3 regions of the Levilactobacillus sp. genome follow, and region 1 is predicted to be linked to each of the others. Evidence: predicted binding sites of a transcription regulator. Region 1 holds the regulator's gene; each other region holds the start of a gene.

Region 1 (10,832 bases):
ATGGAAACGCTTACAAAACAGTTGAGATATGTTATACTTGAACCAAGGAAACGTAAACCATAAATAAACTTTAGCGAAAGCGGGTGTTCACCATGTTACGGCGGTTCGTGCGGTTACCAGATGGGTGGATTTTTCTGGCAGGTTATTGTTTGATTGGCTTAGGTTACATTTTGTTCGGTACATTGGCGAGCGTGGGGGAAGCTACCTTTTTGGCTATGATCCTGGCGTACTTCGTGGTGGCATTCGTGCTGACCGTGATTAAGACGATCAGCCTGCGGTCCATGTCGACGACTCGCCTGAATTTCTTGGTTTTTGAGTTTATTACCATCGTGGGATTTGTTTTATTACTGTTAACTTGTGAGGCCTAGGCGGCAGAACGGTTGCAATCTCGGGGTTAGTGTAGTATTGTAGTACTTGTAGTTAAACTCGTTTTTTAAATGAGTGAGCAGTCAATGCTCACTCTTTTTAATGGATAAATGTAGGAGGCGGAATTCTTTGAGTACTGTCGTCGAGACCGTGACGGCCTTAGCCCAGCCAATCGTGGCGCATCATCAGTTTGAATTAGTTGACGTTGAATTTGTCAAGGAAGGCAAGAGTTGGTACCTGCGGCTCTACATCGATAAGCCCGGGGGCATCAACATTGAAGAATGTGCGATGGTCAGCGATGAGGTGTCTGAGAAATTAGACAGCCTCGATCCTGATCCCATTCCTCAAGCCTATTTCTTAGAAGTATCCTCACCGGGTGCTGAACGACCACTGAAGAAACCAGCTGATTTTGAAAAAGCCGTGGGGGATTACATCCACGTGTCCCTTTACCAAAAGATTGGTAACAGCAAGGTTTACGAAGGAACGTTGGACTCACTGAGCGCTGACAGCATGGAATTGACCGTGAATCTGAAGGGTCGCATCAAGACCTTGACGATTCCACGCGATGCCATTGCCCAAGCCCGGTTAGCCATCAAGTTCTAAATAAGGAGCGAAACAACACATGAGTAAAGAATTATTGGGTGCCTTAGACGTTCTGGAAACGGAAAAAGGCATCGACAAGCAAATCGTCATTGACGCGCTCGAAGCAGCATTGGTGTCTGCATACAAGCGGAACTATGACCAAGCCCAAAACGTGGAGGTCAACTTCGACCAACGTAAGGGTGACATTCACGTTTTTGCCGTGAAGAAAGTCGTTGACCAAGTCTATGATTCTCGGCTGGAAGTCAGCTTGGATGAAGCACTGACCATCAACAAGGGCTACGAAATTGGGGATGACATCAAGTTTGAAGTCACGCCTAAGAACTTCGGTCGGATCGCTGCACAGACGGCCAAGCAAGTCATCTTGCAACGGGTCCGTGAAGCGGAACGCAACATCATTTACAACCAATACAGTCAATACGAAAACGAAATCGTGACTGGGGAAGTTGAACGCCAAGATTCACGGTTCGTTTACGTGAGCTTAGGTAAGGTCGAAGCCGTTATGGGTCGTCAGGATCAAATGCCAAACGAAACTTACCGGATCCACGACCGCATCAAGGTTTACGTGACCCGGGTCGAAAATGCCACCAAGGGTCCGCAAGTCTTTGTCAGCCGGACGCACGCCGATTTATTGAAGCGATTGTTTGAACAAGAAGTCCCAGAAGTTTACGATGGGACTGTGGAGATCATGGCAATTGCTCGTGAAGCTGGCGACCGGGCCAAGGTAGCAGTTCGCTCCAACAACCCCGATATCGATCCTGTGGGAACCACTGTGGGACCACGGGGGCAACGGGTCCAAACCATCGTCAACGAACTCGGTGGTGAGAACATGGATATCGTGGAATGGACCGATGACGAAGCCAAGTTCATTGCCAACGCCTTGAACCCCGCCGAAGTCTTGGATGTCATCTTTGATCCGAACAACGAACGCGCTTGCGAAGTCGTTGTGCCGGATTACCAGTTGTCCTTAGCCATTGGGAAGCGGGGCCAAAATGCCCGTTTAGCCGCTAAGTTGACCGGTTATAAGATCGATATCAAATCAGAATCCGAAGCATCTGCTATAATGGAAGCTGATCAGGCCGCTGACGAGACTGCCAGCGATGACAGTGCCGCGGATGCACCAGTGGCAGACGACACGACCACTGACACTGCCAGTGACGAAACGCTAGATGATGCCACTACGGCCGCAACGCCTGAAGATGCTGCGGACACGACTGATGATGGCGCATCATCGACCGCTGACGTTGCCAGCGACGCAACTACTGACACGACTGATAACGGCGACGACGCCGAATAGCGTTGTGCTAAAGGAGGGTTAGGTCCATGAAACAACGGAAGATCCCCATGCGCAAGGATATTGTGACTGGGGAAATGGCACCGAAGAAGCAATTGGTCCGGGTCGTCCGGAACCAAGCGCAAGAGGTCAGCATTGATCCGACCGGTAAGCAGTCCGGTCGGGGCGCATACATTAGTTTGGATGTCGCCATTGCCCAAAAGGCCAAGAAGGAACGGACCTTTGACCACGCCTTTGGTGTCAAGATCGATGACCAATTTTACGACGATTTGATTGCGTACGTTGATCATCAACAAGCGCGGCGGGAATTATTTGACAATGACTAATTTCGAGCGCGCTTTACAATTATTAGGATTGGCGCGGCGAGCAGGTAAACTGGTCACCGGTGAATCCTTTGTCCTAGCCGCTGTGCGGGATCACACGGCACGACTGGTATTTTTAGCCAGTGATGCCGGTAAGAGTAGCCAAAAGCAATTCCGCGATAAGACAGCGAGCTATGACGTGCCATTGAATGAATCATTTACCAAAGACCAGCTGAGCACGGCCATCGGGTCGGCGCGCACGGTCATTGCAATTACTGATCCGGGATTTGTCCGGAAGTTACAACAATTACTTGAGTAGCCACCTGACGTTCTCGTGATCGGTAGAATATGAAGGAGTGTGAAGATATGGGGAAGAAGCGAATCTATGAACTCGCCAAAGAAATTAACGTCTCCAGTAAACAGATCATCGACAAGGCCGCTGAAAAGGGCTTTCCGGTGAAAAACCACATGTCAACGCTCGGCGAGAACGAAGAACGTCAGTTACGGGCTGCTTTTCAGTCCCACGGGAAGACCCAGTCGCACCCCGAAAAGGTGCAAGCGGCTCGGCCGGCTCGAACCGGTAACCAAACGGACCACGCCACCACGCACAAGCGGGAGACGGGTCAGTCACAGACCACTGCCGGTCGCAATCAGCAGCAGAACCATGCTGGAAATGATAGCCATCGGCAGCAGCAAACTGCCAATGGTAACCGGAACCATAACAATGGTAATGGGGGCAGTAATCAGAATCACCGTAACAACAATAAAAATAACAGCCAGGCTGGAAGTCATCGTGAACAACACAATTCCGGCACCGGCAGATTTGGTGGAAGCTTGAATAATAATACAAACAATAGTAACGGCCGGCGTGGTAGCAACAATGGCAACAGTCGTGGGAGCCGGAATAACCGGAACAACCGCAATAACCGCCGCCGTAATAACAACAATAATAATCGTTACAAGAAGAATCAACGGATTAAAGACACGAACCAGCACAAGGGTGCGCCAGAACGGAAGAACAAGGCTTTACCAGAAGTCTTAGTCTATAGTGATGGTATGAACGCCCAAGACCTGGCCAAGATCTTACACCGTTCTTCAGCTGAAATCGTGAAGAAGCTCTTCATGTTGGGCGTCATGGTCAACCAAAACCAATCCCTGGATAAGGATACGATTGAAATTCTGGCCGACGACTACGGCATCCAAGCCAAGGAAAAGGTTGAAGTCGACGTTTCCGATATCGATAAGGCCTTCGACGCGGAAATGGCCAACAAGGATCACCAAGTTTCACGGGCTCCCGTCGTCACGATCATGGGGCACGTTGACCACGGGAAGACGACCTTGCTGGACCACTTGCGGCATTCACACATTACCGAGGGTGAAGCCGGGGGGATCACGCAAGCCATTGGGGCTTACCAAGTCCACTACAATGACAAGCTGATCACCTTCTTGGATACCCCAGGACACGCGGCCTTTACCGAAATGCGGGCGCGTGGTGCGGAAATCACCGACATCACCGTGCTGGTGGTTGCGGCCGACGATGGGGTCATGCCACAGACCATCGAAGCCATTCACCATGCCAAGGCTGCTGGTACGCCAATCATCGTGGCGGTCAACAAGATCGATAAGCCGGGCGCTAACCCGAACCACGTGATGGAACAGTTGACGGAATACGAATTGATTCCTGAAGACTGGGGTGGTGACACCATCTTCGTTGAAATCTCCGCGAAGTTTGGCAAGAACATCGACGAATTGCTCGACATGATCTTGTTACAAGCCGAAGTGCTGGAATTAAAGGCCAACCCTGAACAAAACGGTGCCGGGAGTGTCATCGAAGCCCGTTTGGATCAAGGTAAGGGTTCCGTTGCCACGCTGTTGGTTCAACAAGGGACCTTACATGTCGGTGACCCAATCGTTGTCGGCAACACCTTTGGGCGGGTCCGGACGATGGTCAACGAACGTGGTCGGCGCATCAAGGACGCCGTGCCATCAACGCCTGTTGAGATTACGGGGTTAAACGACGTGCCAGAAGCCGGGGACCGGTTCGTGGTCTTCAATGATGAAAAGACGGCGCGGGCTGCCGGTGAAGAACGGGCCAAGGAAGCCTTGGTCAAGGAACGCCGCAACACCAGCCACGTCACGTTGGACAACCTGTTTGATTCCCTTAAGGAAGGCGAAATGAAGGAAGTTGACGTCATCATCAAGGCTGACGTTCAAGGTTCCGTTGAAGCCTTAGCTGGGAGTCTGAAGAAGATCGATGTTTCCGGTGTCCGGGTCAACATCATTCACTCTGCCGTAGGGGCCATTAACGAAAGTGATGTCACCTTAGCGGAAGCTTCAGATGCCATCATCATCGGGTTCAACGTGCGGCCAACGCCACAAGCACGGGCCCAAGCCGACAGCGACAAGGTCGACATTCGGCTGCACAACGTCATCTACAACGCCATCGATGAAATCGAAACGGCGATGAAGGGGATGCTGGAACCGACCTACGAAGAACAAGTCATTGGCCAAATCGAAGTGAAGGATATCTTCCATGCTTCTAAGGTCGGGACAATCGTCGGTGGGATGGTTACCGAAGGCTACGTGACCGCTGACAGCGACGTGCGCTTAATTCGTGACGGCGTGGTCATTTACGAAGGTAAGTTAGGTAGCTTGAAGCGTTTCAAGGACGACGTCAAGCAAGTTAAGATGGGTTATGAATTAGGGTTAACTATCGAGAACTATAACGACATCAAGGTAGGCGACGTGATCGAAGCCTACGTGATGAAGGAAGTTCCCGTTAAATAAATAATCGGAGGCAACTGTCATGGCACAATATCGAGTTGGCCGGTTGGAACAAGAAATCCAACGGGAAGTTACGGATATTCTCCTCAAACGGGTCCGCGATCCACGGGTCGAGGGCGTGACCGTTACTGGGGTAGAAGTTACCGGTGACTTACAACAGGCAACGATTTACTACAGTATCTTATCCGATAAGGCGTCATCCGCAGAAAAGACCCAACAAGGATTGGACAAGGCGACAGGCCTGATCCGTTCCGAACTGGGTTCTCGCCTGAGCATCTACAAGACGCCAGAATTGACGTTTGAACAAGATTCCTCAGTGCGCTACGGTAGCCACATCGATGAACTGTTAAATGAATTACACCACCGCGAGTAATCGGGGTAGGCGAGGTGTTGGTCAGCGATGGCCAGCACCTTTTTTGGGTCAGCTTGGCGGCAAGATTAGTCACATCCCGTTAGTCTGTGGTAAAATATAGGCTATTCTGTGCGATGACAGCTGAAGGGTGAAAGACGAAAGTCAGCTGGAACTACTGTCGTCGTGTGCGTCATGACGTCAAAAATAGTCGGTTTCAGTCTCACAATGCGAACTGGCCGGCTAAGGTAGTACTTGCCAGTAACAGGCGTCTTAACCCCAGGTAGTCGCTGCATTGACGGTTAGTCTTTCATTAACACAGTGTTGCCGATAGCCGTCAATTTGCCGGAGGCAGCCAGGGATGGCCCCATCTGGGTCGGCGGTGTTGGCTGAGGTTTTTTCTCAGCCTACAGCGCGGGACGACTTGAGAGACTGGCCGGCTTTGCCAGACTTTCAAGCGAACCGGAAGCCCGCTCCTCAGGCTGGAGGTGTTCCCCAGAGCAGGCGGAATCCTGGTTGACGCAGGCATCTGGTTTCACTAATTTTAGATGTCAAAACACCACTGTTACTGCAAGGCGGGCTGGAGGTGTCCCCCATAGCAAGCGGAATCTCTGGCAGCCGCAAGCACTGGTTTAACTATGCAATTGACCTAAAAAGAAACGAGTTCACAAGTAAGAACGGAGGAACCGGAATGGACGGGATTATCCCTTTATACAAAGAACGCGGCCTCACCAGCTTTGATTGCGTGGCCAAACTGCGCCACATTCTGCACACCAAAAAGGTCGGCCACAGTGGGACGCTCGACCCCAGTGTCGATGGCGTATTGCCCATTTGCATTGGCTCGGCGACCAAGGTCGTGCCGTACCTCATGGCTTCTGGCAAGGTGTATCGCGGTACCGTGACCCTGGGACTGGCGACGACCACGGAGGACCTAGACGGTGACGTTGTGGAACGGCAGGCGTTGACACGGCCCTTTACGTTGGCGGAACTGACGGCGGGGACGGCTCAATTGACCGGGACCATCCAACAGACACCGCCGATGTATTCCGCCGTCAAGGTGCGGGGGCGTAAGCTGTACGAGTACGCCCGCGCCGGGGAAACGGTGGAACGTCCGACCAGAACGGTGACGGTCGACCACTTTACCTTGCAAGATGCCGGGACATTTGACGCCGATGCCGGGACCCAAACGGTGGCCTTTGAAGTGGGCTGCTCGAAGGGGACTTACGTGCGGACGTTAGCGGTCGATTTGGGTCGGCTATTGGGTGTGCCGGCTGTCATGGCGTCATTGACCCGCCAACAAAGCGGCGGGTTCACACTGGACCAAACGGTGACGTTGGATCAGGTCGCAGCCGCCATGGCCGCCGAGGACCTGACGACCATTTTGCGGCCCATCGATTATGCCCTAACGGCGTATCCACACGTGGCGTTGAGCGACCGCGTTTGGCAGCTGGTTAAAAATGGCGTCTTCTTGACGGCCGCCGAGCTCGATGGGGCCACGGCCCCGGAAGTCGCCTTGACCTATCAGGGAGCGACCAAGTGCCTGTACCAGTGGTCCGAAGAAAAGCAACAATATAAGCCGCTAAAAATGTTTGCGGTGAACTAAGTTTTGAGAAGAGGAATTTCCAATGGAAGTTATTCACATACACCACCCGTTAGATGCACGGCAAATTCCCGATGAGCCAGTGGTCTTGGCCATGGGCTTTTTCGATGGCGTTCATCGCGGGCATCAAGCCGTGATCAACCGCGCCAAGGCGCTCGCGCAAGCCAAGGGCGTTAAACTGGCGGTCTTGACCTATGATCACCATCCCGCGTTGGTCTATCGGCCACTACAAGCAGACGACCAAAAGTATTTGAGTCCCATCAACCGTAAGCTCCAACAGCTGGACCGGTTGGGAGTCGACCGGGTCTTTCTGGTCAACTACACCGGTGAGTTTGCGGCCCAGACGCCGCAGGAATTCGTCGACCATTATTTGGTGGCGTTCCACACGGTGGCGGCCGTGGCCGGATTTGACCACACCTATGGCAAGAAGGACGTGGCCAACATGGCGCACCTCCCTGAGTACGCCCAGGGGCGCTTTGACGTGGTCACGGTGCCCGAAGAAGCCAGCGGCGACGAAAAGGTCAGCTCCACGCGGATTCGGACAGCCATGCGCGCCGGGGACGTGGACCTGGTGAATCAATTACTGGGGTACACGTATCGCTCGACCGGCCTGGTGGTGCATGGCGAGGCCCGGGGGCGGACTATCGGCTACCCCACGGCCAACGTGATGGCACCGCAAGACGAATGGATCCCAGGTATTGGCATTTACACGGCCCGGTTGAAGGTCGGGGCCATCTGGTACCCTGGGATGGTCTCTGTGGGCCGCAACGTGACCTTTGGGGATGACCGGCCCATCACGGTCGAAATGAACCTCCTGGACTTCCAGGGCAACCTGTACGGCGAGCCGGTCGAAGTCGAGTGGCACCACCGGTTACGCGGTGAGGTCAAATTCGCCGACGCCAACGGCCTAGTCGCCCAGTTAAAACAAGACGAAGCGGACACGCGGGCCTATTTCCAACAGGTCGCCACGCGTGAATCGTAAACTGAAGGTTATCAATTGAAACGATTGTGATCGTGCAACCCATAGCATCAAAAATAGGCGATTTCAGCCTCACAATGTGAGCTGGCCGCCTACCGTTCGCCAAATAGGGGTTGGAACGCTGGGGCGGGTCGCGCCAAAGGGCGGTCTCGCCGTCTCGCTTTGAGCCGAAGAACACGTCTCAAAGTGGCCTCGTAGCTGAAACGTGCGCCAACAGGCAACTGGTTCCGCCGATTTTAGGTGTCAGAATACCGTCATTATGGCAATCAGCGTGTTAATTTTAGGTTCAACCTTCAGTCATAAATTAGGTAAAGGACTTAGCCAACTCGTTACGGGGTGGCTAAGTCTTTTTTGCGGGTTTCGAATCGACCACGCTGACAAATGCCGATGAGTGACGATTAATCGGTAGAGAGTATTGAGCAGGGAGCATTGATGAAGTGGCAATTCCTCGCACCCGATAAGGCGGTCAGTTGCCACAAGCGCCACTGAAAACGCTGTATTCTAAGCGAATTCTAAAAAATTAGCACTTAATGCCAACGATTGCTAAAAATTCTACCAGATTTCTTGACTTCAAAACCCGGTTTTGCTACATTATATATGTGACTTAGCACTTGTGTTGTTTGAGTGCTAAAAAAGGGGTGATTGTGATGCTTTCAGAAAGACAAATGATGATTCTGCGAGCCGTTGTCCGCGACTTTACCAACACTGGTGTGCCGGTGGGGTCCAAGGCATTAGCCAAGCAGTTACCCATCCACGTAAGCTCAGCGACAATTCGTAATGAAATGGCGGCGTTGGAAGAACAGGGCCTGATCAAAAAGACCCATTCCTCTTCCGGTCGGATTCCTTCGGTTGAAGGGTACCGGTATTACGTTGACCATTTGGTAAAACCCGATCCGCTACGACCCAATGATATTGACGTGATTCAATCCTCGTTAGGCGGCGATTTCCACAAGATTGACGAAATTATTTCGCAATCGGCCACGATTTTGTCTAACCTGACGAGTTACACCGCGTTTACGTTGAAGCCGGAATTAAAGGATAGTCGGCTCAGTGGGTTCCGGTTGGTCCCACTCGGTAAGCGGCAAGTGATGGCCATCCTCGTCACCGATAGTGGTGATGTGGAGAACCAGACCTTTGACGTGAGTGAGTCCGTTACCGGCGATCAATTAGAGGCCGTCGTTCGGCTGATCAATGATCAGTTGGTCGGGTTGACGCTACCAGAAGTGGTTCAAAAGCTGCAGGCGGACATTCCGATGAAGATTGCCAACTACCTGCAGAGTCCGGAAGGTTTTCTGGATATTTTCGGCGACGTTTTGACGCGAGCCGCCCAAGAGCGGTTTTACGTTGGTGGTCGCTTGAATCTATTGAACTTCTCGCAGGATAGCGATGTTGATTCACTGAAGTCGCTGTATTCATTGATCGACAAGACCGATGATATCGCCAACGTCTTGGGGCAACCGCGGGACAACATTTCCGTGCAAATCGGTAATGAAATGACCAACGATGCCTTGAGAAACTTCAGCCTGATCACCGCCACCTACGACGTGAACCAGCATGGTAAGGGTATGATCGCCATTTTAGGGCCGACCCGCATGCCGTATTCACGGATGTTGGGAATTGTCGGTGCGTTTCGTGAAGAGCTCGCGAAGAAACTGTTAGATTACTATCGGTTCTACGACGAGTAAAGAAAGGGAGGTTTTTTATCGTGGCTGACAAGCAACAACCATCCACTGATGATGAAACTGCGGCAAAGGCCGCCACTACAAAGCAAGACCCAGACAAGACTGAGCAAGCCACACCGGCGGACGCAAAGCCCGCTGACAAGCCCAAGCCAACGGTCACGGCAGAGGCTTTAGCTGCCGTTCAAAAGAAGGCTGACGACTTTGAGGACAAGTACCTGCGTGCCGAAGCGGAAGTGCAAAACATGCAGACCCGTTACCAAAAAGAACAGGCCGCGCTCATCAAGTACGATGGTCAGCAACTCGCTAAGGACGTGCTCCCCGTGATCGATAACCTGGAGCGGGCCTTAGCGGTCGATGCGACCGACGAGACCAGTAAGCAGATCAAAAAGGGTGTGCAGATGACCTACGATCACATGGAAGATGCGTTGAAGCGTAATCACGTGACGGAAATTGCCGCGCTGGGTCAGAAGTTTGACCCAACCTTGCACCAAGCGGTTCAGTCGGTTCCCGTTTCTGACGGCCAAACGGCTGAAACGGTGGTCAACGTGCTCCAAAAGGGCTACCAGCTCAAGGACCGGGTTCTCCGGCCTGCCATGGTTGTCGTGGCGCAATAAATTTATAAATAAAAAACTAAAAAAAGAGGGAATTTTTGATGGCAAGTAACAAGATTATCGGGATTGACTTAGGGACGACCAACTCAGCCGTTGCCGTTCTCGAAGGCAGTACGCCAAAGATTATTGCGAACAAGGAAGGTGCCCGGACGACACCATCCGTTGTTGCGTTTAAAGACGGTGAAACCCAGGTCGGTGAAGTGGCCAAGCGCCAAGCAATCACCAACCCAAACACGATTTCATCCATCAAGAGTCACATGGGTGA
Region 2 (10,832 bases), on a different contig from region 1:
GGTTGACCACGATTGCCGGGTATAAGAAATTGCATGATGCGACGGGGATCCGAGCGAACTTTGCACTGGTCTTTGGGATTTTAGATATCCTGATTGCCGTCGTGTTCTTCTTTGACATGAACAGTGCCATTGTCACTCTGGGTTATTTGTTCGCGCTGTGGTTCATCTTTGATTCCATAGAACGACTGCTAGTTGCCAGTCATTTACGCGACTTTGGTGGGCTGTGGTTCTGGCTGTCCGTCATCTTGGACGTCGTCAGCTTGGTCATCGGAATTATGCTCTTCATCCATCCGGTGGCAGCCGCGCTATCCCTGAACGTCTTGATTGCGTTCTTCTTTATCGTTTTTGGCGTCAACGCCATTTGGATTGCGATTGCGCGCAGTCGGTCATAATTAAGAAATTTGTAGCAGCTGTGGCTCATGTCATGGCTGTTTTTTTGTTGGGAAAATTGTAGGTGCCTCTCTGGAACCATCTTTTAGAAGGAGTAGCGAATATTGATACTTTTCTATTTCGTGAAATTGGAAAATAAATAATTGTAAGTGTCTGGCGTAAACTGGGGCTATTAGCGATAAAAATCTTAGTAAATAGTCATTTCCTTATGCTGAAAATTTATTAAATAATATTAACGTTTTACCAATTGACCATCATCCTTTGGTTTAGTATGCTGGTAATACGCATGTAACGTTCTTCAGTTACGTCAAGGGGAAGCTTGCCGACTAGTCAGTTCGTTAAATAAGCACGATGAACGTGCGTCTGAGGAGAAAGATGATGAAGAGAAGGTATCTGATGATCGTATCTTTGCTAGTCCTGACGATTGTGATGGTGGGGTGCGGGGCGACGGCGGAAAACCAGAAAGTAGTCGGACCAGCTAGGTCTTATGAGGCCAAGGTCGCTGCCATCAACCGGCAGGCTAAGGCCATTAAACAGGCGCATTCCGTTCCCGAACAAGTTGCGGCCTTAAAGAAGCTTGAGCATGCGGCCGCCGACTACTACCGGCGTAAGCAAAAGTCCCAGCAAGTGACGCTGGTCTATCAAAACACGGTGAAAGACATCAAGCAGCTAATTCAAACGGAGAATTTGCAGCGGCTAAAACGCCAAAGCCCTGCCAAATTGGATCAAGAAACCTCAACCGATTTAGCCAGAAAAAATACCGCACTCAAAGACCTTAAGGCTGAACTGGTCTCCCAAGAGGGGGTAGTTTATACCGCACCGGCCTTAAAACGGCTCATTGTTCGGATCGATAAGCAGCTTCTAAAGAATCAAGCTCAGGCCAAGGCCCATGGTGAGGGGCAACGAAAGTCGGTAGTAGGTAAATCTGCGAAAACAGCCACTGGCGTGCAGACGATGAACCTTCACCAAATCAAGGCGGGTGATTACACTTCGCTGATGGGTTCCTGGAAAGAAGTGGGGGAAGGTTTTAATGCGTCGGATGGCAAGGGGCCGCGGTGGTCTAAGCCATCAGGAAGAAAGTTAACTGTTTCAAAGACATCATTGCGTGATGGGTCAATTGCCCTTCGTACGGCCAGAAATGGTCGGACGACACTTACCGAAGACGATACTTCCGGAAAGACTGTTGAGAAACCGGGTAAGATTATATTTCAAGAGGGTGATGATCTTATCCGGGGTGATGTGCTCGAACTGAGTGGGAATGTAGGGGTAAATTGCTGGTCGATAGACTTTTTACCTAAAGGCTCATCTATCAAGGATTGGCCAGCTAATATTAGCCCTAGTAAGGAACATATTGAGATGGGCCATCCGCATTTTTGGGAAGTTTTTGAACGGGAGTAATTAGAAAAGTGAGCTACAGCAAGGCGATGATCGAGGCCTGCTTCATTGACCACAGAAAGTGTTGCCCAGAAAGTTAATTTGCCGGGTAAATTAGTTGCGTCATACCGGGACCGGTATATACTGAATGGCATAACGTTCTAGAAGCGGATCATGGAAGGAGCTTAGTCATGAAAGTTGTGATTGTAGGGGGCGTCGCGGGCGGCATGTCTGCGGCCACGCGGTTACGCCGGCTAGACGAAACGGCTGAGATCATCGTGTTGGAGCAAGGGCCCTATGTGTCGTTTGCCAACTGCGGGTTACCATACTATTTGAGCGGTGAAATTCAGGACCGCGCTGATTTGATTGTTCAGACACCGGCCAAACTCAAGCAACGGTTCAATATCGACGTGCGGGTCAATCAACGGGTCACTGCGGTGGTGCCCGACCAGCATCAACTCAGTGTCCAGGTCGCCGGGCAAACGGTTACGGAGAGCTACGACAAGCTCATCTTAGCACCCGGAGCCGTGCCGGTGGTCCCGGATCTTCCCGGACTGGCAACGGCGCCCAACGTGAGCGTCTTGCGCAACATTCCGGATTTGGACCGCTTGATGGCGAAATTAAGCACGACGGGGGCCCGGACCGTGACACTGGTCGGCGGTGGCTTCATCAGCCTAGAAATGGCGGAGGCCTTGCGCCGGCGGGGGTTAACCGTCACAATCGTGGAACAGGCAAGCCACGTCTTGCCGCCACTGGATGAAGAAATGGCGGCGGGCATCCAACACACCTTGACGCAACAGGGGGTGCGGGTCATCACAGGGCAGGCTGTGGCTAGCGTCCGCGATAATGGTCGAACGTTAGTCTTAGCCGACGAGACGCAAGTTCAAACGGACCAAATCGTCTTAGCCGTGGGTGTCCGGCCAGCGACAGACTTTTTGGCAACCAGCGGCATTCACCTGGGCTTGCGCGGTGGCATTGAAGTGGATGAGACGTATCAAACCAGCGCGCCGGACGTCTATGCCGTGGGGGATGCCATCGTGGTTCGTAATCAGGTCAGTGGACAACCAGCGCTGATTTCCCTGGCCTCACCCGCCAATCGGCAAGGGCGACAAGTCGCCGATAATCTCATTGGCTTGCCGCATCACAACCGCGGCAGTGTGGGGACCGCCATTGTGCGCGTCTTTGATACGGCGGCTACCATGACGGGGTTAAATGAGGCCGCCTTACAGGCCCAACAGCTGCCCTATAAGGCGGCCCATTACCGCGGCAGTGACCACGCCGATTACTTTCCAGGGGCGCAATCCTTGCTGCTAAAACTGCTGTTTAACCCGCAATCCGGGGAGCTTTACGGTGCCCAGGCGGTGGGGCACGGCGTCGACAAACGCATCGACGTGTTGGCGACCGCCATCAAGGGTCACCTGACCGTCGCAGATTTGCCAGAATTGGAATTGAGTTATGCGCCGCCATTTGGTTCAGCCAAGGATCCCGTGAATTTGGTGGGGGAGATGGCGCAAAACATCATGGATGGGCTCTCTGACAACCGCCAGTGGCACGAATTGAAAGCCGCTGAAGTGGCGGGACGGCAACTCTTAGATGTGCGCAATCCCACGGAATTAGCAGCTGGCCGGTTTCCCATGGCCATCAACATCCCGCTGGACCAGTTACGCGACCGGCTCAGTGAACTCGATCCCCAGCAACCGTACATCGTCAGCTGTCAAAGTGGGCACCGGAGCTACGTGGCCGAACGCATCTTAAAGCAACACGGCTTCGATGTGGTCAACCTGGATGGCGGTTTTGCCCTGTACCAAACGGTCCGTCCGGATGAGGTGCTGGATGACTAGGGCAATCTAATGGCGCGGTAGAGTAACAGAAGTTGCGGATCAAGGCTGTTCTTTGACTTGGATTGGCGCTCATAAAAATTGGGTGCGCCGGGGCCAGCAGCAATCTGGGGTGTTGAGAAATGCCCCGTCATAGGTACCAACGAAATTCGCTGATCATTGGTGAGCGCTTGACGGCAATCTTTAGGATTTCTTAACAAATTGCCGGTGTCCGTTCACCGTCAACCCCACTGCCATCCGGTAACGCCGAAGGTCTAGAAGCCTCAGTGAGCAAATTTAACGGTCAAACCGACCAAAATTGACTAAATTTAAGAGAATTGTTAGGAAAAGAAACACCCGGTGTGTTATACTGCTTAAAGATTGTTTTCGAAAGGAGCAGAGGAGAGCCATGACTGAAGATATTCGGCTGGTGATCATTACCGGGATGAGTGGTGCCGGTAAGACGGTCGCCATGCAAAGTTTTGAAGATTTAGGCTACTTTTGTATTGATAATATGCCGCCTTCGCTGCTGCCAAAATTTTGGGACCTGGTCCGCGAGTCCGGTAAGCTGACCAAGATCGCCCTCGTGATTGACCTGCGTTCGCGGGCCTTTTACGATGAAATCGTGCGGATGCTGAATGACGTGGCGGTCCACGGTACCATGAATGCTCAGGTACTGTTCTTGGATGCCTCTGACGAAGAATTGGTGTCACGGTACAAAGAGACGCGGCGTTCCCATCCGCTGGCCCGCAACGGTCGGGTGATGGAAGGGATTCAACGGGAACGGAAATTGCTGTCACCGATTCGTCAAGCGGCGCAATTGGTGATCGATACCACCAATCTCAGTCCGCGGAAGTTGCGAGAAGAGATTTTCCACAACTACGAAACGGAAACGACAAATTCCTTTCATATCGAGGTCATGTCCTTTGGGTTTAAGTACGGTCTGCCCATCGATGCCGACATCGTGATGGACGTGCGGTTCTTACCGAACCCGTACTACTTGCCAGAGTTGCGGGAACAAACCGGTTTGGACCAACCCGTCTACGATTACGTGATGAAGCAACCGCAGACCGAAGAGTTCTACCAACAATTTTTAGGCCTGCTACAGACCATCGTGCCTGGCTACAAAAAAGAGGGCAAGTCGAGTCTGACGATTGCCATCGGCTGTACCGGCGGTCAACACCGTTCGGTCGCGCTCACGCAACGCCTCGGCAAGGCCCTGGGGGACAGTTATCCGGTCCACGTGACCCATCGTGACATCAACAAGCGAAAGGAGTCTGCCAATCGATCATGAGAGAGCTAAATAATAGCCGCCGCCCGAAAATCGTGGTCATTGGCGGTGGCACCGGACTCCCGGTCATCTTACGTAACTTGCGCGACCAAGACGTCGATATTACGGCGGTGGTCACGGTTGCTGATGACGGGGGCTCTTCCGGCATCATTCGGCATTACGTTAACGTGGTGCCGCCTGGTGATATTCGCAACGTCATGGTGGCGCTGGCGGAAGTCCCAGACATTTATAAAGACTTGTTCCAGTACCGGTTTGAAACGACGGATGATTTCTTTGCGGGTCACGCGATTGGCAATCTGATCATTGCCGCCTTGTCGGAAATGAAGGGCGGTATTTTTGATGCGGTTCAAGAGTTGTCGCAGCTGATGCGGGTCAACGGCCACATTTATCCGGCGGCCGATGAACCGTTGGAGTTGCACGCGCAATTTGCGGATGGCAGTACCCTGAGTGGCGAGTCGGAAATCACGGCCGCCCACAAGCTGATCAAACGGGTGTGGGTCGAAACCAGTGACCATCACCAGCAGCCACAAGCCGTTCAACCGGTGATCGACGCCATCATGAACGCCGACCAAATCGTCTTGGGACCGGGGAGCTTATTTACCAGCATCCTGCCCAATCTGATGATTGAAAGCGTCGGCAAAGCGGTCAAGGAGACGACGGCGGAGGTCGTGTACATCTGCAATATCATGACGCAAAAGGGTGAAACGGAAAACTTCACCGACGCTGATCACGTGCGCGTGTTGAATCAGCACTTAAACACGAACTTTATTGATACGGTCTTGGTCAACACGCGCAAGGTGCCCGACCAATACATTGATTACCAACGCTGGGACGAAATGTCTCAACCGGTGCGACATGACTTTCAGGGACTCCGAAATCAGGGGTGCCGGGTCATTTCGACCGACTTTTTACAATTACGTGATAACGGGGCGTTCCACAACGGGCAAGAGGTCGTGCATGAACTCTTGAACCTGATTGGGCAGCCACGTTATCGGATGAAACGGAGGCCTTAACGGTGTCATATGCCAGTGAAGTCAAAAAAGAATTAACCACCCTGGAAGTTCATCGGGATAATGCCAAGGCGGAATTGGTTGCCTTGATTCGGATGAACGGCGCCTTAGGGTTGGCCAATCATCACTTCGTCTTGAACGTGCAGACGGAAAATCCGGCAATTGCCCGGCGGATGTACCAGTTGCTCAAGCAATTCTACGATTTGGAAAGTGAATTGTTGGTGCGGCGCAAGATGAAACTCAAGAAAAATAACCTGTACATTGTGCGGGTCAAGACTGGTGTGACGGAAGTCTTATCCGACCTGGGCATCTTTGACGGGATGCAGCTGTTGGAATCTGTCCCGGCTGAGATCTTAAACGATGACATGCGGGTTCGTTCCTATTTGCGGGGGGCCTTTTTGGCCGGCGGGTCCGTCAACAATCCCGAAACCAGCCGCTACCACTTGGAAATTTACTCCCTATACGAGGAGCATAACCAGATGATTGCGGAAATGATGAATCGCTACGACCTAAACGCCCGGACCATCGTGCGCCGGAGTGGCTACATCACGTACTTGAAGGGGGCAGAAAAGATTGCCGACTTCTTGTCCTTGATTGGCGCTACCACGGCCATGTTGCGGTTCGAAGACGTCCGCATCATGCGCGACATGCGTAACTCAGTCAACCGGCTGGTGAACTGTGAAAACGCCAACCTGGATAAGGTTGCCAACGCTTCAACGCGACAAATCGATAACATTCAGTTTATCGCGGCCACGGTCGGCTTAGGCCAACTGCCAACCAAGTTGCGCGAGGTCGCCGAAGCCCGGATGGCGCACCAAGAAGTGAGCCTAAAGGAATTGGGCGATCTGGTTCCCGGTGGTCCCATTTCCAAGTCCGGTATCAATCACCGTTTACGGAAAATCAATGACTACGCTAAACAGCTTCGTGAAGAAGCCACGGCGTAAAGCAAAAACGACGCTCAGCTATTGGTGCTGGGCGCCGTTTTTTTAAGGCGAGATGACCAGATAGGGATTCATTGCGCGTGCGGGTGAACCAGCAGTATGGCTACCCCCAGCTTTAAACAAAAAATAACACCAACCCAAGCTGGGCTGGTGCTATTTTTAATGCGAGGCTTACTTCTTTTGTTCGCTACTGTTGGTCATGATGTGGTCGATCAAACCATAATCAACGGCTTCTTGCGCACTCAAGTAGTTGTCCCGTTCAGTGTCTTGGTTCAGACGTTCAACGGGTTGACCTGAGTTTTCAGCCAAAATCTTGTTGATCAATTCACGCGTCTTCAAGATTTCACGCGCGGCAATTTCAATTTCAGTTTGTTGCCCTTGGGCACCACCGGATGGTTGGTGAATCATGACTTGGGCGTGTGGCAATGCAAAACGCTTGCCCTTAGTCCCGGATGAAGCCAAGACACTGGCCATGGAAGCTGCCATCCCTAACGTAATCGTTTGTACGTCGGATTGGATGAAGTTCATGGTATCGTAAATGGCCAAGCCGGAAGAAACCACACCACCTGGTGAGTTGATGTACAGCGAAATGTCCTTAGTGGAGTCTTGAGCGTCCAAGAAGAGCAGTTGCGCAATGATGGCGTTTGCCATGTCATCTTCGATTGGGCCAGATAACATAATAATCCGGTCTTTTAAGAGTCGTGAATAGATATCATAGGCCCGTTCGCCACGGGATGATTGTTCAATAACTGTTGGTACTAAATTCATGACTAGATAGCCTCCCTTATTAACTATTGAATGGCTAGCGTTTCGCTAACATGTTGTTAGTGTACCGCTATGGTCAAAGTAGGTCAAACAATATGACTTACCATTTAGACCAGAACCGATTAACTAAAACCATCATAACAGAGTTTGGCCAAACGTCACGTATTCTGTCAGTCGACTGGGGGGAGTGCTGAGTCAGTGAACGCTGTGAGCAGGGGGAAGCGTTTTTTAATAAGGGACTGGCCCGGCCACCGCGTGCCACGCCCCGAGTGGGCGAACGGCAGGCGGCCAACGCCAATCCGGTGATTGGATACGTTTCATCCGGTCAGAAGGGACGCTCACCCAACTTAATCGACCGCTTACGCCAGTTAGCTGACCAGTCACGTCATCGATATTTATTTTTGGCGGTGGGTATGGTTTACTTAAAACAACGAAAGGGGGTGGCGATTTGAAAGTCCACGTGGTAATTGATGAAACGGCGGTCGAGCCGGACGTGACCATTCGTGCGGCAGCCAATACGGACGTGAGCCAGTTGGTGGCGGCACTAGAGGCGGCGACCACGGCGGCAAAACGCTTAACGTTGCGCCAGCGTGGGCAAAGCTTTCAGGTGGTGGTCGGTGACATTTTATTTCTAGAGGCGGCGGATCATCAGGTCATGGTCCACACGGCCGACGACGTTTACGTGACGCGGCAACCCTTGTACGAACTGGCCGACGCGTTGCCCACGACCTTCCAACGGGCTTCCAAATCCGCCATCCTCAATCGTGACCAGATCCTATCGCTGACCAAGTCCGTCACGGGGAATTTGGTCAAATTTCAGAAATCACACAAACAACTTTACGTGTCGCGGCGCTACTATAAGGCGCTTAAAGAGGCACTAGAACGAGAGGGGTAAGTCTTATGTATCGAAATTGGTTTTGGGGTGTCTTCCTGGTTTTGGCGGCCGGTATTTTAATTACCAGCCAACTGGGCATCTTCACCTACCACATTGGTTTTTGGACGTTGTTGTTGGCGATGTTCTTGGTGGCGGCCTTCGTGGAAAGTCTGATTCACCTGGCCACAGGCGGGATGGTCTTCTCACTGGCCTTTCTGGCGATTATCTTCGCTAAGCCGCTGGGAATCGCTGCTTTGGCACCGTGGACGATTCTGGGGGCCGCGGTCCTGCTGACGGCGGGGCTGTCGCTGATCATTAAGCCGCGGTGGCGCTGGCACCATCACGGCCCACGGGTCATTGTCAACGGCCAGGACTGGCATCAGCATAAGTGGCACGACCACGACTGGGAAGAAGAGGACGTGCAAGACTTAGATGAGTCCGAAATTTTGGTCGACGTCAACATGAGTAGCAGCATTCGCTACCTACAGTCGCTGGATTTCAAACGCGCCGTGATCAAAGTCAACATGGGCAATGCCAAGGTCTACTTTGACAACGTTACGGTCAATCCGGACGGGGCCGACATCGTGATCGATGATTCCTTCGGTGGAACGGAACTGTTTATTCCCAAGCATTGGAACGTGCACCACAACATCAACACTGGCTTTGGTGCCATCGAAGAAAAGGGGACCGCTAAGCCCGACCCAACGGCGCCCCGGGTCTCGATTCACGGTAATGTGTCCTTTGGCGGGGTCACGCTGATTTACGTTTAATCAGGAAGAAATTTGCAACGACCCCTTGAATTTATATTCAGCATCAGGTATAGTAATTAGGTGCTCAAAAATACTGATGCTGATAGGCGCCCGTAGTGTAATGGATCGCACGTAAGATTCCGGTTCTTGAAATGGGGGTTCGATTCCCTCCGGGCGCATCAGATGGTCGTAACCGTTCGTGGTTGCGGCTTTTTTCGTCCAAAAAATGCGTTCACCAGGTTCGGGAACGCATGCGTTTAGTGATTAGATTGTGAGCGGGTCCGGCCAGACAGTGATCGTCATCTAGGCTGAACTGGTTGTTATTGAGATAGTATGGCGACCCGTTGTTAAGCAAAACTAAGCCTTGAGCCGATCCCAGCGGTTACGCAGGGGACGGGCAATCAGCGGTGCCACCAGCACATCCAAGATCAGTTCGGGAATCCCGTTGGTCAGCAGCGAAATCATCAAGACGTAGCCCAGCGTTTGATTGCCCTTGGCGCCAAACGCGGTAGCCACGGCTGGCGTCTGGTAGAAGAAAAAGACCAAGCCGAGGACTAACAAGGTGTTGACCAACGCGGCACAACCCGCGGCGACTTGCATGGCCCGGCGCTGGGACCACTGGCGGTGACGACCCCAGGTGTATAGCCCACCAGCTACCAGCCCCATGAGTAAGCGTGGCAGGATGGAAATCAACGGGTTGGTAAAGATCAGCGGGGCGACCGGACTAGACGGCCAGGTGAAGGCCCGAACGAAGGTGATCAGCCCCCAAAAGCCACCAATCACCATGCCATCCTTGGGGCCCAAGGCGGTCCCAGCCACGATGACCGTTAGACCAATTAGGGTCATGCTGAAGGGCCCGAGGGGGATGTAGCCGAGAAACGGAATGATATTTTGCAATAAAATAATCGCCATTAATAATGCGTCAACGACCAGGCGAAAAGTCTTGTGTCGCGTCATTGCGAAAACCTCCAGGAAAAGTTAATGCCGTCATTATAGCATGAATTCCGGGAGAAAAATGCCAAACTACCTTGTATTTTTATTCAAAATCAGTTATAGTAGTCAAGGTGTTGTTCATAACAATTTTTATGCGCCCGTAGTGTAATGGATCGCACGTAAGATTCCGGTTCTTGAAATGGGGGTTCGATTCCCTCCGGGCGCATCAAATAAAAGCAAAAAAGTCGTCGTCCACGGGTTACCGTGTGACGGCGATTTTTTTGCACCTGGGACAACTCCCGGATCGTTCGTATCACTTGTACCTAGCTGAAGCGTGCGCCAAAAGGTAGCCTTAATACTTGCTGTCTAATCGCCTGTCCCACTCGCGATTTTTTGCGCGCCACACTGGATTGCTCCCCAGTGGCCACGCAATCCGGTGTGGCCAGCGGTCAAAATTTTTGCGTTTCTTCTATTGTAAGGGCTTACATAAATTAACGGTCTGAATTACTTGCTAAAGGGCGAGCATGGGCTTATACTATTAATCGTAAAAGGTTGGCTCTGGTTGGCCTTAAATTTTTTGACCAGGGTGGGCGTTTATCAGCCACCATAGGTCGATTATCGTCCCACTAGGAGGTAAGCAGGATGCATGAAGATTGGCAGTGGGTAGATGCGATTATGCCCCAGATGG
Region 3 (10,832 bases), on a different contig from region 1:
GGGGTATGTGACGAAGAAAGATTTACCAAAGATGGCAGATTTAGAATGGGCAACCGCTTTATCTGATGCAGTTATGAAGCATTTCTTAAACGACGACGATGACCACGATCCTTACGTCTACTTCGAACAATTCGACTTTGACGGTGGTGACATTGATTCCATCATCTTCAATATGGATATCGTCAAGACGCGGGATGCCGGGCTACACAAGTTGTCAGAAGCCTTAGGCGAAAAGATTATTGACAACAAGGTTCAACAAACCACTTACTAATTTAATGGGAGAGCAGCTGGGATGACCTGGCTGCTCTTTTTTTCTGTTATCAAACACAGCTAAAAGGTCATTCTGGAAAGTACCCCCAGGATGACTTTTTGCGTGAGGACGCAATTGTTGGTGAAAAAGTTGAGACTAGCCAAACTAAACGGACATCAATAACCTGTGGGCATGAAGGTCGAACAGGGGTATGATAGGTAGTGGGTGGTGGTTAACACCGCTAAATTAGTGATTGGGGAGTGAATCGAGGATGAAAAAAGGTTGGCTAACACTGGCTGTTTTACTGGCGCTGATCAGTGGTGTTGCACTGGTATCTAGCAGTTCAGTGACTGCGCAGGCAGCTAAGAAGCATTACACGGTGGTGCCTAAGTCGTTGCGGGGTCATTGGCGCAGTTACAATTCGCAAAAGCACGGCTACGACAAGGTGATTTTTACCAAATGGCAGTGGAAAACGAAGAATGCGGGCCAGCGTAAATGGCATCGCTTATCTGGCAAGACGTTTAAGGTTGCCAAACGCGTTGGCACCTCACCATGGTACAGTGACCTGTCGATTTCCAAAGGAAAATGGGGTTATTACGTGGGCCAAAGTTACTCGGATCAGTGGCCTTACTGGAAAAAGCTGAAGCATCACGGAAAAACGGCTTTGCGATGCTACCTGCCACCAATGGGACCGGGTAAGGGTCAAACCAGTTATTATTATCGTTATTAAATGAAGGAGCGTAGCTGGGATAACCTGGCTGCGCTTTTTAAATGTGAAATGTTTTTTAAATCTCAATAAAGTTTTTTATAGGGCGTTTAGTTATCTTGGCTTTTTATGAACATTTTATAGTTTTTATAGTAGATAGATGTTTAGGAAATCACAAATTATTTTTGGGATGATTTATTTAGTAGCATTAAAAAGATACTAGTAGTATTATGACCGTGAACAAAACAATTTGGGGAGGAAAATTATTATGGATGAAGGTTCGGCTCCAAGACTAGTTGTTCTAGGCTTTTTAATTAGCATGGCAGTTTTTGCTGTGTTTGATTCACCGATGTTTAGCATCAATCAAATGTTCGGTGTAGTTGGTGCTGTACTGCTCACAGGAGTATTTGTTTACAACCTAAAAATTGCAATAAGTTCTTCAGAATCAGACAAGCTATAAGCCATTTGTGTATAATTCGAATTCTGTGAAGGTCAAAGCTATTTTAGGATTAAGATTGTTGTCGGGGTATTCTCGTTAATTTAAAGAGTGACAGCAGAAGGGTTTGCCAGCGTGGCAAGCTCTTTTAATTTGTGTCAACCGGGAGCTAAGCAGCCACAAATCGACTAGTTTTTCTTTGACCTTTAAACAAAATAATTGACCTTTCTGTCGACAGGTCCTACAATGCATTTACATAAACACCGAATTGGCGGTGTTTATGGCAGGAATTTAGCACTCCTGTTAGTCGAGTGCTAATTACTTGCAATTCTGACCAATACTGACTATTATAGAAAATGTAAACAAGGAAGACAGAAAGGGGTTATTGATTATGACTAACGATGTTATGAACCGGAACTTTGATTTCTTTGATCCAATGAATTTCTTTAATGAAGTGGGTAACCTGGGACGCGACATGTTTAGCGGCGATGGCTCCATGAAGACTGATGTGGTTGAACACGATAAAGACTACGTGGTTACGGCTGAAATGCCTGGCTTCAAGAAAGAAGACATCCACGTCGATTATCGTGACGACACGCTGCGGATTTCTGGGAAGTCCGAAGTTAAGCAAGCCACGAAGGATGACGATGGCCGGGTTCTCCGTCAAGAACGTAGCAGCCAAAATGTTGCGCGTTCCTTCTACCTGCCAAGCATTGACTTGAAGAAGGTTGAAGCCAAGTATGATGAAGGCGTCTTGACCTTGACGTTGCCAAAGCAAACTGAGGTTGAAGACAACCATCACATTAGTATCGACTAATCGATTCGTAAATCAAAAAGCGTCCTCGCTGGCAATGGCGGGGACGCTTTTTTGTCGTTGGTTAGCTGTTAGCAGCGTTCAATGGCTAACCCCTAAACGGAAGCCAAGATAGAAGTGGCCTGCTAAGAGAGAGGGCTCGTTTTTGGCCGAGCCATTTACAAGGGGGAACTATTTGCCAGCCCCCACCGCATTAGAAAACATCCAGTTATCACACGAAAAATTTACCCAGCTATTATTGAAATGCCAGCGGATTGTATGGTCGCTCATGTAAACTAATTAAAGCGCCTACAATCGGGCAGTTTGAAAATATTGGAGAGAAAATAATGGCTGATAATAATAACAATAAAATCACCTTAATGGCCTTAGTCATGATGATCTTTACGACCGTCTTTGGCTTTGCCAACAGTACGGTAGCCTATTTCTTGATGGGTTACTCTTCGATTCTATTTTACTTAGCCGCCGCAGTGCTGTTCTTTATTCCGTTTGCCTTAATGATGGCCGAATACGGGGCCGCGATTAAGTCTGACGAGGGGAGCGGGATGTACCAGTGGCTGGACCGCAGTGTCGGACCGCGGTTTGCCTTTATTGGGACCTTCATGTGGTTTGCGTCCTACATCATCTGGCTGGTCTCCACCTCTGCCAAGGTCTGGATTCCGTTTACCACGACCTTCTTTGGCCGTGACCAAACGCAGAACTTCGCCTTTGCCGGAATGAACGCCACGCAGGTCATTGGGATTCTGTCGTGTCTGTGGATGATCTTGGTGACCTGGGTCTCCATCAAAGGGGTCAAGGGCATCGTACGCATCACCAGCCTGGGGGGATTAGCTGTCATGAGCTTAAACGCCATCCTGCTGGTCATTTCCGGTATCGTCTTGGCCTTGCGTCACGGTGAATTTGCCCAACCGCTGAACACCTTCTTGCACTCACCACACCCCAATTACCAGCAACCGATGGGCATCATGAGCTTTGCCGTGTTTGCCATCTTTGCTTACGGAGGCCTGGAAGTCCTCGGGGGGATGGTCGATAAGACCAAGAATCCGGAAAAGACCTTCCCCAAGGCCATTGTCATCTCGGCTATCGTCATCACGCTGGGCTATGCCATTGGGATTCTGTGCTGGGGGATCAGTACGAACTGGCAAAAGGTCCTGTCCGACCCGACGACCAACATGGGGAATATCAGTTATGTCATGATGCGCAATCTCGGGGATGTCTTGGGTGAGTCGCTCGGCCTGAGTGCTGCGACGAGCACCACAATCGGCCTGTGGTTCGCCCGTTATACTGGTCTGGGCATGTTCCTGGCCTACTCGGGGGCCTTCTTCACGTTAACGTATTCACCACTGAAGACGTTGATCATGGGGACACCCAAATCCATGTGGCCGAAGAAGTTCACCAAGCTCAATGCCAACGACATGCCGAGCTACGCCATGATGTTACAATGTGCGGTGGTCATCGTGATCATCCTGCTGGCATCCTTTGCCTCGACGGATGCCTCGGCCTTCTACAACATCTTGACCTTGATGGCCAACGTCTCCATGACGCTGCCATACCTGTTCTTGGTCTACGCCTTTCCCAAATTCAAGCACAACCGCGACATCATGAAGCCCTTTGAGGTCTACAAGTCCCCAACCTGGACGACCATCATCAGCTGGGTCGTCTTCATCGTGGTCTTGGGCGCCAACACCTTCACGCTGGTCCAACCTATCTTGGAAAACGGCGACGTCCAAAGCACGATTTGGATGCTGGTCGGCCCAATCCTGTTCGGGGTCATGGGAATCATCTGGTATGATATTCGCCAACGCAAGCATGCGAATGATTAATTAACCGTGAGTCATCAAAAAGCCACTGACCTGCTGAAATGCAAGTTGGTGGCTTTTTTGATGATGAGTGGTGAAATCGGAAGTCTTCGCCATCGGGGAGTGTTTTACTGGGTCGCTTGTGACGTAACCCCCAGAGTGCTAGTTGACGGGAAACGTCACAGGCCAGTTATTTAACCGACTACTACTAGAAAACGCAACCGACTCGCTGAGAGGGCAAGTCGGTTGCGCTTTTTAAATCACTGCTGGTATTAATAGTTGATGATAGGGGGGACAACACTAGTCGCCGCTGACAACCACAATCGTAGCCGAGAGTTCGTCAAATATGGGTTCAGCCGTGGGAGTTGCCTTAGCGGTGCGATTCATACCGCTTAGGCAACTGGCGTCTTTGAGACGCGGGTTATCGGCTCAAAGCGAGGCCGAGACCGTCCTTTGGCTCGGCTGGTCCGCCCACCGCGTTCCAACCCATAGTTGACGAACGGCAGGCGGCCAGCTCTCATCGTGTTGCCCAGTCCAGCGCGCTTAGTATTGCTTACCGGTTTCGTAAACGATTTCCGGTTCGTTCCCCGTCCGCTCGTTGCGGTTGAGGATGTCGATCATAGTCATTTCGTCGACGTCTAAGTCAAAGTCAAAGATCTCGGCGTTTTCCTTGATACGGTCGGGATGCGTGGACTTGGGAATCGTGACCAGCTCGTGTTGGAGTTCCCAGCGCAAGACGATTTGGGCGACGGATTTCTGATGGTGTTTGGCAATCTTCATTAACATGGGGTTGTCCAATACGGCGCGGCGACCCAAGGGACTCCAGGCCTCCGTCACGATATTTTTCTCCTGGTCGTAGTCGAACAGCGCCTGTTGGTTTAAGTAGGGGTGGTATTCAACCTGGTTAACGACGGGCATTTCCTTGGCCTGCGTAGCGAGCAGTTCCAGGTGAGAAATGGTGTAGTTGGAGACCCCAATCGACCGGACCTTGCCATCGGCCTTGAGTTGTTCCATGGCCTTCCAGGTGTCAAAGAAGTATTCACGAACGGGCCAGTGAACCAGCAGCAGGTCCAAGTAGTCTGTTTGGAGCCGCTTCAACGAGCCTTCGACGGCCTTCATGGTCCGGTCATACCCTTGAACGACCTCGGCGACCTTGCTGGTCAAAAACAGGCCTTCACGGGGTAAGCCCAGCTGTTGGATCGCGGGGCCCAGGATGTCTTCGTTGCGGTACAACATGGCGGTGTCAAACATCCGATATCCGGCGTTCCAAGCCGCGTCGATTGCGGTGTTCATAGTTTCTTGGTCGCCGATTTTGTACGTCCCAAAGCCCATGACCGGCATGCGATTACCGTCCGCGAGCTTGATAGTCTTGGTGATTTTGGTAGGTGCCATTAAATTTCCTCCTTGACGGCAGATACCGTCAGTCATTTCGTGTGCGTCACCACACATAATACTTCTAATCTTAAGCTAAAATCACGGAAATGACAACGCTTACCGCCGCTTGAATTGGTCGTACAGGTTGACGCTAGCCTCAATCAGCATCCCAAAGGTCATCAGCCACATTGCCAACATATCTTGGTGGGTCAACATGCATCCCAGCAAAATCACGTAGAGAATAAATAAAATAACTGCTGTAGATTTATGGTTCAAAATAAACCCTCCCCTTGAATAGTTTGTTACCAATTCCAGTATAGTCTTCTCGCGGCGACAGGGGGCGGTAGACGGCGGCAAATTTGGTTGCGATTCCGTAAAGGATTACGCAAAAGCCAACGAAATAAGCGCTAATCGGTGGGGTTTTCTAGTACAATAAAGGGGTAAACAAACGTGAAGGAGGCTACGGGAAAATGACCACAACAAAACGGGAAGAGACACCGTTAGATTTAGGCTTAACGGCCGCAGAGGTGGCCCAGCGGGTGGCGGCCGGTCAACAGAATGACCCCTTGCCCCCGCTGACTCGCAGTGTCCAACAAATTTTTCGGGATAATTTATTAACGCTATTTAACTTAATCAACGTGCTCTTAGGGGCCTTGGTGCTGTTTACCGGGAGTTATAAAAATTTACTTTTCTTGGGGGTCGTCGTGGTCAACACGGGGATTGGCATTTTCCAAGAAATTCGCTCGAAACGCCAGGTCGATAAGCTGGCCCTGTTGTCGGAAGGCAAAATCAATGTCTTACGTGACGGCCAGGTGGCGGCCTATCATCAGGATGCCATCGTGCAAGACGACATCCTGGAACTTGGCCGTGGCGATCAGTTGCCGGTGGACGGCCGCATTCGCGATACCGCGGGGCTCGAAGTCGACGAGTCCCAGATTACCGGGGAATCCACGCCAATCAGTAAACAGACCGGGGATGACCTGGTCTCCGGTAGTGTCATTCTTGGCGGTCGGGCCTTGGTTCAGGCGACCACGGTCGGCCACGGCAGTTTTGTCAAACAACTGGCCTATTCGGCCAAGAAAGACCGCCGCAGCGCCAGCCAATTGCTCACGATTATTAATCGAATTATCAAGGTCTTGACGTTTGCCATCATCCCACTGGGAGCCGCATTGTTCATTTCCGCCATGTTGCGGGGGCAGAGTCAAACGCGCGCTATTCTGGGCACCGTGGCTTCGATGGTCGGGATGATTCCGGAAGGCTTGGTATTACTGACGTCGGTGGCCCTGGCGGCCGGGGCGCTTACCCTGGGGCGGCATCACGTATTGGTGCGGGAATTGCCGGCCATCGAGGCGTTGGCCCGGGTCGACGTGTTGTGCCTGGATAAGACGGGGACCATCACCAACGGCCAGCTCCAGTTGGACCGGGTGGAACCGCTCGGCGCCGTTACCCAGCAGGCCGCACAAACGCAGCTAGCCCAATTAGTCGCCGCGACCGGGGATGACAACGAAACGGCACAAGCCATTCAAGCCGCCTTGGGCACGCCGGCCGTTCAAGCCGGGCAAGTCTTGCCGTTTTCTTCCGGTCGTAAATGGAGCGGGGCTGTCTTGGCAGGACAGGCCACCCTCATGGGGGCACCCGAGTTTATCTTCGAGACCGTCCCGACCGCGCTTCAGCAGCGCATTCAAACGCTGGCCGCGCAGGGGTACCGGGTCCTGGTGCTCGCCACGGCAGCCGATTTAGCGACGCCCCGGCCGACTGACCCGCAGGCTATTGGTCTGGTCCTCATTACCGATGAACTCCGGCCGCGGGCTAAGGATACCTTTGGTTATTTTGCCAATCAAGACGTGGCCTTGAAGGTCATTTCCGGGGACAATCCGGTGACGGTCGCCAGCATCGCCGCACGTGCCGACATCGCCGGTGCCCAACAACTGGTCGACATGAGTCAGGTGGGCCCGAGCCCGGACTACGCCCAGCTGGTGGCGGACTACAACGTCTTCGGCCGGGTGACGCCGCAACAAAAGGAGTCGCTGATCAAGGCCTACCAAGCGGCGGGACACACGGTCGCCATGACCGGTGACGGGGTCAACGACCTGTTGGCGTTACGCCAGGCCGATTGTAGCATCGCCATGGCCTCGGGGAGTGAAGCCACCAAGAGTCTGGCGGATTTCGTCTTAGTGAACTCGAATTTTGACGCCATGATCAACGTCTTAAATGAAGGTCGTCGGGTTATTAACAACATCGAGCGGGTGGCCTCGCTCTTCTTGATCAAGACCATGTATTCCGTAGCCTTGACGCTGATCTTTATCTTCATGAGTCGCAGCTATCCCTTTGAACCGATTCAACTGACGCCCATCTCGTCTTTGATGGTGGGTATTCCCACGTTCTTCTTGGCCCTGCAGCCCAACTATGCGCGGATTACCGGTCGTTTTATGAAACAAGTCATGGAAATTGCCGCGCCGGCCGCCGTCTGCGTGGTCGGCTACATCCTGGTCATCATGGGGATTGGCACGCAATTTCATCTAAGTTTTGCGACGACCTCAACGCTGAGCGTCTTGATGACCGGCCTGATCAGTCTCAACGCCCTGGTCATGGTGGCTCGGCCGCTGAATCGCTTCAAAGTCGGGTTAGTGGCGTTGATGGCCGGGTTATTTGCCATCATCTTCATCTTCTTTGGCCCCATCTTTTCGCTGGTCAGCCTGCTAAATTGGCGCTTGGCCTTGCTCTACTTGCCGCTGATGGTGAGCGTGGTTCCGGTCTTTATCCTGGTCCAAGACGTCTTGGGCCACCGGATTTTAAGCAAGATTCATTGGCGCTAGATGAATTGCCAAAATTGAGCTTTAGCTAGTCATTGAGACTAGATTATATGCTATAATTGGACCTAGAAACGGAAGGGTAGGGAAAAGACATGGCTGATTTTAATCAATACACCCGTTGGGAACACCAGATGCACGGCGTCAAGTTGCCCCGGTGGGATGATTTACCGAAGTTTGACCTGTACATGGACCAGGTAACGGCGCTGATCAACGACGTGCTGGGGCCGCTGGGCGTTGACATGATTACGCCGGCGATGATTAACAATTACGTGAAGCATAACGTCATCTTGGCACCGGTGAAGAAGAAGTATCAGACCATGCAGCTGACCGATATTTTAATGATCAGCCTCCTGAAGCCCATGTTCCAAACGGATACGGTCCGCTCAGGAATCGACCAAATCACGGCGGGTGACTATCCCAAGCAGGCCTATGATAACTTCATCGACCGCCTGGAAGATCGGCTCCACCACTTGGGTGAAGACCAGGTCCAACCCGCGGCCAAGGACTTGAACGAAAAGCTGATGCAAGTCGCCGTCGATGCCGTGGTGGCGCGCTTACAATCGGAAAAGTTGTTGCACTTGATCAAGCGGCCGATTCGCAAAATTGAAAAGAAATAATGGAAAAAGCGTGTGAGAGTGAGACCAAAGGCGATTAGCCGGCGAGCATTAAGGCTGCTAACCGAATAATCCTAGGTTTGGATTGTTTGGTTAGCAGTTTTAAGCGGAACCGGCTGCCTTTTGGCGCACGTTTCAGCTATGTAAAGGTCACGCGAATGAGCCTGGTAGGTTTTGTCCCAGGCTCGAGTGATTCTAGCCAATTTTAGACTTTCAACCTACAGATTTAAAGATAAAAACGACTGCCGACCAGGCCGAAACCTGTGTCAACAGTCGTTTTTGTGTACAGCTGAAGGTTGAACCTAAAATTACCGTGCTGATTGCCGTCTTTCAACCTTCAGTATGCGGCATTATTGGGTTTGCGACTCCAAGGACAAATCATTCATCAGCGTCAACAATAAGTTGGCGTAGCTGGGATGATCCGTGTTTTCCTTGATTTCTTGTTGAATCACCGACAAGTTGTTGGTGATGACCCCGTTGGCGCCCAAGAACATCATCTGATCCAGGTTGGTGATGGTGTCGATGTCCCAGGCATAAACCTTCTTATGCTGGCGGTTGGCCTGGTCGATGAAGGAATCGTTAAGCGTGGTGGATTCCATGGTGTAGGCGTTGGCCCGGGTGTGCGGGAACGTCAGGTTATAGGGCATGATGTAGCTGACGAACAGGTCGGGGTGCTCAGTCTTCAATTGATTCATGATTTTATAACTGAGTGTATGAATCTGCTCGTGGTGGGCCAGGATGCGCTGGCCAAATTGCCGGTAGAAGCGTTCCGAGAGATCCGGCGTATCGGCACCGCCCGTCTTGATCTCAATCAGGAGACGTTGATGGTGGCGGATAGCCGTGTTCAGATACTGGTTAAAGCTGGGAATTTTGGCCTGGTAGCCGTTTTCCGTGACGGTCACTTTAGTCAGCTGCTTGAGCGTCATCTTGGCCACGGACCGTTTCAAGCCAGCCAGCGCCTTCAGATTGGCATCGTGCATCACGACAAATTGGTGATCCTTGGTCATGCGGACGTCCATTTCCACGAAGTCGGGTTTCTCGCGGCTGGTCTTGATCATGGCGGGAATCGTGTTTTGGACGCCATTGCCATGGTCGACGCCGCGGTGGGCAATCGTCAGCGGTTTGGTCATGGCCAGGCCGTTTAAGTAGATGAGGTTGAAGCCGACCAGCGTGGCACTAATGACGGCCAGCCCACTGACAATCAACAGGCGGGTCCGCAACTTGGTCTTGGCGGGTTCTCTGAAGCTAAACAGCGACAACGGGGTCCGCTGGTGACGGTCGTGACTGCTCAAGATGATCATCATGAACAGCACCGTCGCGTAGCACACGATAAATTCCGTAATGACCTCCATCAAGAAGAGGTTGGCGGTCGCCGCGACCAGAGCCACGTGCGTTTTATCAAACAACACCTGGCCAATGTAGAGGGCGGCGTAGATGACAAAGACGGTGGCGCTGATCAAAGCTAGCGTCAATAGAATTTTACTCAGGTAGTTACAGAAATTGTGGCGGGTTCGTTGCCAGCTCAGGCGAATGGCCTCGCGACTGTGGTAGTGGTCGAGCATCATCAGCGGTAAGACCGCAATCAGGCGAATGCCGATGTAGGCTGCCACCACGTAGCCGACCGCCAGCAGCGCGGCCCACAGCGGGTTGTCCATGAGATAACTCACGATAAAGGCGGGAATCTTGGCCTTGTTGAGCAGGGGCGTGGTGAACAGCTCACTCCCAAACGGGATGATGACGATGAAGTAGCCGATGAAAAATAAAAAGGTGCTGGGGGAGGCGCCGGCAATGCTCCGGACCGTGTCGGCCAAGAGGGACCGGGTGGATTCCGGGCGCCCGTTACGAATGTTAATGATCCCCAGTAATAAGTAGGCAAATTGCCAATAGATCAGGGTGACGACCACCAGTAAGATCAGCACCAGGCCGATGATGGCCAAGGGATGCTGGAGCGCAATGGCGCCAATGTTGGTGTAGGACACGTAAGGGACGTGTTGCCAGTCCATCAAAGCGGACGTCAGCCAAGTCAAGG

What was found. Region 1 encodes HrcA, which represses chaperone genes, less so after heat shock. Its sites were predicted from a motif close to TTAGCACTCNNNNNNNNNGAGTGCTAA; they were not measured.
Region 2: clpP (ATP-dependent Clp endopeptidase proteolytic subunit ClpP) is a predicted target of HrcA. The motif match lies at 7,756-7,782, and genes of this name have one in related genera.
Region 3: LKH74_RS03020 (Hsp20/alpha crystallin family protein) is a predicted target of HrcA. The motif match lies at 1,684-1,710, and genes of this name have one in related genera.

The regions. Positions count from the first base shown of each region.
Region 1 is NZ_JALCJA010000001.1:350,551-361,382, reverse strand. Features, by position in the region: gene LKH74_RS01745 (hypothetical protein) at 93-368, shown strand; gene rimP (ribosome maturation factor RimP) at 496-969, shown strand; gene nusA (transcription termination factor NusA) at 989-2,263, shown strand; gene rnpM (RNase P modulator RnpM) at 2,290-2,586, shown strand; gene LKH74_RS01725 (L7Ae/L30e/S12e/Gadd45 family ribosomal protein) at 2,579-2,881, shown strand; gene infB (translation initiation factor IF-2) at 2,929-5,349, shown strand; gene rbfA (30S ribosome-binding factor RbfA) at 5,369-5,719, shown strand; gene truB (tRNA pseudouridine(55) synthase TruB) at 6,387-7,298, shown strand; gene ribF (riboflavin biosynthesis protein RibF) at 7,321-8,277, shown strand; gene hrcA (heat-inducible transcriptional repressor HrcA) at 8,922-9,959, shown strand; gene grpE (nucleotide exchange factor GrpE) at 9,980-10,570, shown strand; gene dnaK (molecular chaperone DnaK) at 10,609-10,832, shown strand, end outside.
Region 2 is NZ_JALCJA010000005.1:134,441-145,272, forward strand. Features, by position in the region: gene LKH74_RS09455 (HdeD family acid-resistance protein) at 1-392, shown strand, start outside; gene LKH74_RS09460 (DUF6287 domain-containing protein) at 769-1,788, shown strand; gene LKH74_RS09465 (FAD-dependent oxidoreductase) at 1,956-3,605, shown strand; gene rapZ (RNase adapter RapZ) at 3,991-4,875, shown strand; gene LKH74_RS09475 (gluconeogenesis factor YvcK family protein) at 4,872-5,885, shown strand; gene whiA (DNA-binding protein WhiA) at 5,888-6,826, shown strand; gene clpP (ATP-dependent Clp endopeptidase proteolytic subunit ClpP) at 6,995-7,591, opposite strand; gene LKH74_RS09490 (LytTR family DNA-binding domain-containing protein) at 8,037-8,483, shown strand; gene LKH74_RS09495 (LiaF transmembrane domain-containing protein) at 8,489-9,232, shown strand; tRNA gene LKH74_RS09500 (tRNA-Arg) at 9,319-9,390, shown strand; gene LKH74_RS09505 (ECF transporter S component) at 9,569-10,168, opposite strand; tRNA gene LKH74_RS09510 (tRNA-Arg) at 10,299-10,370, shown strand; gene LKH74_RS09515 (sugar-binding transcriptional regulator) at 10,787-10,832, shown strand, end outside.
Region 3 is NZ_JALCJA010000002.1:37,334-48,165, forward strand. Features, by position in the region: gene LKH74_RS03005 (hypothetical protein) at 1-271, shown strand, start outside; gene LKH74_RS03010 (hypothetical protein) at 522-980, shown strand; gene LKH74_RS03015 (hypothetical protein) at 1,225-1,416, shown strand; gene LKH74_RS03020 (Hsp20/alpha crystallin family protein) at 1,784-2,209, shown strand; gene yjeM (glutamate/gamma-aminobutyrate family transporter YjeM) at 2,533-4,026, shown strand; gene LKH74_RS03030 (aldo/keto reductase) at 4,546-5,394, opposite strand; gene LKH74_RS03035 (hypothetical protein) at 5,494-5,652, opposite strand; gene LKH74_RS03040 (cation-translocating P-type ATPase) at 5,847-8,192, shown strand; gene LKH74_RS03045 (DUF1836 domain-containing protein) at 8,282-8,806, shown strand; gene LKH74_RS03050 (glycerophosphodiester phosphodiesterase) at 9,154-10,832, opposite strand, start outside.